Regions from separate parts of the Mesorhizobium sp. WSM4806 genome, predicted to be linked through region 1. Evidence: riboswitches for the same ligand, from Rfam matches in the RefSeq annotation. Region 1 holds a riboswitch; the other holds the start of a gene.
What was found. Region 1 has a riboswitch for S-adenosylmethionine ahead of AC0L2M_RS21305 (O-succinylhomoserine sulfhydrylase). Riboswitches for the same ligand answer to the same signal wherever they lie in the genome.

Region 1 (3,204 bases):
TGCCGATTCCAACGTCCTGATGCCGAGGGACTATGTCCAGCATCTGATGACGGCATGGCGGCAGGACACTGGCCTCGTCTGCTCGACGCCGATCGGCTCGCGGCCGGACGGGTTCTGGGCGGAGGTCGAATGCGCTTTCCTCAACACGCTGCAGGCGCGCTGGCAATATACCGGCGAGGCGCTCGGCCTCGGTTTCGCCCAGGGCAAGAGCATGCTGTGGAACAAGCCATTGCTCGACGCCAATGGCGGCATCCGTGCGCTTGCCGCCGAGATTGCCGAGGATGCCGCCGCGACCAAGCTTGTCAACGGGCTCGGACTGCGCGTCAATCTCGTTGCCGCGCCCTTCGAACAGCCGCTCGGCTTGCGCACATTTGGCGAAATCTGGTCGCGCCAGGCCCGCTGGGCACGCCTGCGTCGCGTCACCTTCCCACTGTTTTTCGCGCCCGAGATCCTGATCGGAGCGGCGCCGCCGCTGGTGCTGGCGCTGGTTGCGGCAGCAGGCGCCGGTTTCAGCCTGCCGGCTACCGCCATCGCCGTGCTGATAGTCGCCTATCTGCCGGAATGCGCTCTCGCCTCGGCCAAGGGCTGGCACCTGTCGCTGCGCATGATCCCGGCGATGGTTGCGCGGGACGTGATGCTTCCCGCCATCTGGGTGCGCGGCTGGCTCAGCGGTGCCGTCGACTGGCGCGGCAACACGATGACCATCCAAACCAGCGCCGTTGCGGAATTGGAAGAGACGCCGTCGGGCGCCTGACCGCGCCTGCTTTGCCAGATCAGAGCGCAGCAGTTCGGCGCGTATCCCTACCTGGCGGCTTTCAAGGCCTGCTCGATGTCTTCGAGCAGGTCGTCAGTGTCCTCCAGTCCGACGGACAGCCTGAGCGTGCCTGGCCCGATGCCAAGTTCGGCCCGCGCCTCGTCGCTCAGATTCTTGTGTGTCGTCGTCGCCGGATGGGTGATCAGGCTCTTGGCGTCACCGAGATTGTTGGAGATCAGCACGACATCGAGCGCGTTCTGGAAGGCGAAGGCCGCCTGCTTGCCTCCCTTGACGTCGAGGCAGATCAGCGTCGAGCCGCCCGACATCTGCTTCTTGACGATCGCCGCCTGCGGGTGATCGGCGCGGCCGGGATAGATGACGCGGACAATTTCCGATCGCTCGGCGAGGAAGTCCGCGATCCGGCCGGCACTTTCCGTCTGCTGGCGCACGCGCAGCGGCAGCGTCTCCAGGCCCTTCAGCAGCGTCCAGGCATTGAAGGGCGAGAGGCTGGGACCGGTGTGGCGGAAGTAGTCGTGCAAATTCTCGTCGATCCACTTCTTGTCCGACAGGATGATGCCGCCGAGGCAGCGCCCCTGGCCATCGATGTGCTTGGTCGCCGAATAGACGACGATATGGGCGCCGAGTTGCAACGGCTTCTGCTGCAAGGGCGTGGCAAAGACGTTGTCGACGATCAGCCGCGCGCCGATCGAATCGGCAAGCGAGGCTACGGCTGCGATGTCGACGACCTCCAGCGTTGGATTGGTCGGGCTTTCAAGGAAGAACAACTTGGTGTTGGGCCTGACCGCCTTTTCCCAATTGGCGATGTCGGTGCCGTCGACCAGCGTCGCCTCGATGCCGTAGTTCGGCGCCAGCGTCTCGACCACCCAGCGACAGGAGCCGAACAGCGCGCGCGCCGCCACGATGTGGTCGCCGGCCCGGGCACTGCACAGCAACGCCGCCGTCACCGCCGCCATGCCGGATGCGGTGGCGCGGGCATCTTCGGCACCTTCCAACGCACACATGCGCTTCTCGAACATGTCGACCGTCGGATTGGCATAGCGCGAATAGATGAAGCCCGGTTCCTCGCCCTTGAAGCGGGCTTCCGCCGCCTGCGCCGTGTCGTAGACATAGCCTTGCGTGAGATACATCGCCTCGGAGGTTTCGCCGAAGCCGGAACGCAGCGTTCCTGCATGCACGAGGGCGGTCTGAGGCTTCCAGTTGCGCGTTTTGCTCGTCATCACCTTGTTCCAAACACAAAAAATGGTCCAAACACAAAAAAACCGGCCGCGAAAGTCGCAACCGGTCGTACGGCCTTTCGGCCCGACGGTCCTTTAGCGACTTATTTAACGTGGCTGCAAGCCGACCGGCCAAATCACCACGGGATAACGATCCTTTAGACCTGCACCGCGCTTGCGTCAATTGCCGGCATGATTAAGAGGTTTGTACCAGCGGGTTCCACGGCGGATCCTGCGACAAGACGAGACCACGCCCGGCCTTCGAGCGGAGCCAGACTTTGCGGCAGACAGGCATTCTTCCGGATCAGGATATTTCCGCGCTGTACCAGTCGGGCGCGCTGAAGTCGCCGCGCGCGCTCGACGCCGACCAGGTCCAGCCGGCCAGCCTGGACCTCAGGCTTGGCGACAAGGCCTGGAGGGTGCGCGCCTCCTTCCTGCCCGGCCCCAACTACAGGGTTGCTGAAAAACTCGACCGCCTGAAGCTGCACGAAATCAATCTCACCGATGGTGCGGTGCTGGAGACGGGCTGCGTCTATATCGTGCCGCTGCTCGAGAGCCTGGCGCTTCCGGCAAACATTTCCGCTTCGGCCAACCCAAAAAGCTCGACCGGGCGGCTCGACATCTTCACCCGCGTGATGACCGATCGCGGCCACGAGTTCGACAAGATCGCTGCCGGCTACAACGGCCCGCTCTATCTCGAAGTCAGCCCGCGCACCTTTCCGATCGTCGTCCGCGCCGGCTCGCGGCTGTCGCAGATCCGGTTCCGCACCGGCAACGCGCTTTTGTCGGAAAGCGAGCTGCATGAATTGCACCGTGCCGAGACGCTCGTCGCCACCGAGCCGCCGAACATTTCCGGCGGCGGCATCGCACTGTCGATCGACCTCGATGGCGACAAGGACGGGCTGGTCGGCTACCGCGGCAAGCACCACACCGGCCTGGTCGATGTCGACAAGCGCGCCGCGCAGGATGTCCTCGATTTCTGGGACCCGCTCTACAAGAGCGGCGCCGGCGAACTGGTGCTCGATCCGGACGAATTTTATATCCTCGTCAGCCAGGAAGCGGTGCATGTGCCGCCGCTCTATGCCGCCGAGATGACGCCCTTCGATCCGCTGGTCGGCGAATTCCGCGTCCACTATGCCGGTTTCTTCGATCCGGGTTTCGGCCATTCGGCCTCGGGCGGCACCGGCAGCCGGGCCGTGCTCGAAGTGCGCAGCC
Region 2 (3,204 bases), on a different contig from region 1:
GTCGAGCGCGGTTGCCTTTTCCACCGTTGCGCCGAGCTCTTCGCAGAGATTGACGAAGTCGCGGATGGTGCAGAAATGGATGTTGGGCGTGTCGTACCAGGAATAGGGCAGGTCCTTGGTCACCGGCATCCGCCCTTCGACGAACAGCGAAAGGCGAACCCGCCAGTGGCCGAAATTGGGGAAGGAGACGATGGCGTGGTTGCCGATCCTGAGCAACTCGTCGAGCACCAGCTTCGGGTTGCGGGTCGCCTGCAAGGTCTGCGACAGGACGACGAAATCAAAACCCTTGTCGGGATAGAATTTGAGGTCCTTGTCGGCGTCGCCCTGGATGACGGACAGGCCGCGTGCCACGCATTCGTTGACGCCGCGCTGCGACAGTTCCATCCCACGGCCGTCGACCTGCTTCGTTGCCTGCAGCAATTCGAGCAGCAGGCCATCACCGGAGCCGACGTCCAGCACCCGCGACTGCGGCGGGATGAGATCGGCGACGACTTCGAGGTCGACGCGCTGGGCGTGGTTGACACTCATGATCGTGCCTCTTGACTGGCGCATGACCTTGATCCGAAAAGTCTGCAACTTTTCGGGGCCATGCGCTGATGCCTGGCGCAAGATGCCGGTTCGAACAGGCTGTAATCTTTGGGGGTCATGCGCTGAGCCCCCTGGCGCGGGCCGCCGACGCGATGAAGCCGTTGATGGCGGCGAACAGCTCCGGCTCGTCGAGCAGGAAGGCGTCGTGGCCGCGATCGGTCTCGATCTCGACGAAGGACACCGAGGCGCCGGCCGCGTTCAGCGCGTGAACGACCGAGCGGCTCTCCTCGGTCGGGAACAGCCAGTCGCTGGTGAAGGAGACCAGGCAGAAACGGGTCCTGGTGCCGGCAAAGGCGTCGGCCAGCCGGCCGCCATGATCGGCGGCGAGGTCGAAATAGTCCATCGCCCGGGTCATGTAGAGATAGGAGTTGGCGTCGAAGCGGTCTACGAAGGTCATGCCCTGATGGCGCAGATAGCTCTCAATCTGGAAGTCGGCGTCGAAACCGAAGGTGAGCGCTTCACGGTCCTGCAGGTTGCGGCCAAACTTCCGGTGCAGGGCCGCCTCCGACAGATAGGTGATGTGAGCGGCCATCCGCGCCACAGCCAGTCCCTTTTCCGGGCGCTTGCCCTGCTCGAAATACTTGCCGCCATGCCAGTCGGGATCGGCCATCACCGCTTGCCGGCCGACCTCATGGAAGGCGATGTTCTGCGAGGAATGGCGCGCGCCGGTGGCGATCGGCAGCGCTGAGAAAACGCGCTCCGGATAGCTCGACGCCCATTGCAGCACCTGCATGCCGCCCATCGAGCCGCCGAGCACCGAGAACAGTTTTTCGATGCCGAAATGGTCGACCAGCATCAACTGCGCCCGCACCATGTCGCGGATGGTGATGATCGGCAGGTCGAGCCCGTACGGCTTGCCGGTGGCGGGATTGGTCGAGGCGGGGCCGGTCGAGCCGAGGCAGCCGCCGATGACGTTCGAGCAAATGACGAAGAAGCGGCTGGTGTCGATGATCTTGCCGGGGCCGATCAGCACTTCCCACCAGCCCGGCTTGCCGGTCACTGGATTGGTGCTGGCGACATGCTGGTCGCCGGTCAGTGCATGGCAGACGAGGATGGCGTTGGAGCGGGCGTCGTTGAGCGTGCCGTAGGTCTTGTAGGCGATCTGGAACGGCGACAGCAGCGTGCCGGCATCGAGCTTGAGCGGCTTGTCGGCGCCGAACCGCAACACCGGGCTCGACGGCTCGTCGGCCTCGTTGTTGGTTCTTTTCGTGCGCAGCGCGACCATCGCATCCTCTTACATTAACCCATCGTGTTTTCCGAAAGTCGATTAAGATTTTCGGGTCGATGCGACTGTCCGGCCGGCTGCGGACAACAAAAAAACCGGCATTGCCTTCGCAAAGCCGGTTACAAGATGCAAACGGCCCTTTAGCGAGTTGTTTAACGTGGCTGCAAGCCGACCGGCCAAATCACCACGGGATTTCGCCTTCTTCTAGGACCGGCGCGCCTCGCCGTCAACGGCCAGCCACGCACCGATCATTGCCGCCTCTCGACATTCCAGGCCACGGCTTGTATTTCCGCGGCGGCTTCCAGTGTGGCGGATCCGAAATTCGCATCGCGTTGGAGCAGCGGAAGCGTTCTCGACGGATTTTTGCAATATGAACCAAGTATCGGATCAGGCACGTCCAACGCCCCGCGCGGGGATCATGGACATCGAAGCCTATGTGCCGGGCAAAAGCACGGCGCCGGCCGGCGTTGCCAAGGTCCACAAATTGTCGTCGAACGAGAACCCGCTCGGCCCCTCGCCGAAAGCAATAGAAGCCGCGCGCGACGTCGCGGCCAAGCTCGACATATATCCCGACGGCACCGCCAGGCGCCTGCGGGAGGCGATCGCCGAGGTGCATGGCCTCAACCCGGCGAACATAGTTTGTTCCAATGGTTCCGACGAGATTCTGGGCCTGCTTGCGCAGACCTATCTCGCGCCGGGCGACGAGGCTGTGATCACCGAACACGGATTCATGGTCTACAAGATCTACATCCAGTCGGCAGGTGCTGTCCCGGTCTCGGTCAAGGAAACCAAGGAGCGCGCCGACGTCGATGCGATCCTCGCTGCGGTGACGCCGCGTACGCGGATCATTTTCCTCGCCAATCCCAACAACCCAACCGGCACCTATTTGCCGTTCCAGGAGGTGCGCCGCCTGCATGCTGGCCTGCCTCGAAACGTGCTTCTGGTGCTGGATGCAGCCTATGCCGAATATGTCCACCGCAACGATTATGAAGCCGGCGTCGAACTGGTGGCTGGTGCGGAAAACGTGGTTATGACCCGCACCTTCTCCAAGCTCGGCCTTGGCGGTGCGCGGATCGGCTGGATGTACGCGCCGATGCATGTCATCGATGCGATCAACCGGGTGCGGGGTCCCTTCAACGTCAACGCGACGGCAATCGAGGCCGGCATTGCCGCGATCCGCGACCGCGCCCATGTCGAGCGAAGCGTGGCGCATAACGCGACCTGGCTGACCTGGGTCAGCGAGGAATTGACCAGGCTCGGACTGCGGGTGACGCCGAGCGTCGGCAATTTCGTCCTCATCCACTTTCCCGAGGACAAAAAACATTCTGCGGCAGCCGCGGACGATTACCTCTGTGCGCGCGGCTACATATTGCGGCGCGTTTCCGGTTACG

Region 2: linked by a shared signal. The riboswitch ahead of metX (homoserine O-acetyltransferase MetX) and the one ahead of AC0L2M_RS21305 (O-succinylhomoserine sulfhydrylase) in region 1 are both predicted to bind S-adenosylmethionine.

Annotation. Positions count from the first base shown of each region.
Region 1 is NZ_JBVVQZ010000014.1:61,909-65,112, reverse strand. Features, by position in the region: gene AC0L2M_RS21310 (ceramide glucosyltransferase) at 1-754, shown strand, start outside; gene AC0L2M_RS21305 (O-succinylhomoserine sulfhydrylase) at 802-1,992, opposite strand; SAM riboswitch at 2,066-2,143, opposite strand; gene AC0L2M_RS21300 (2'-deoxycytidine 5'-triphosphate deaminase) at 2,268-3,204, shown strand, end outside.
Region 2 is NZ_JBVVQZ010000018.1:86,018-89,221, forward strand. Features, by position in the region: gene metW (methionine biosynthesis protein MetW) at 1-528, opposite strand, end outside; gene metX (homoserine O-acetyltransferase MetX) at 644-1,813, opposite strand; SAM riboswitch at 1,934-2,011, opposite strand; gene hisC (histidinol-phosphate transaminase) at 2,184-3,204, shown strand, end outside.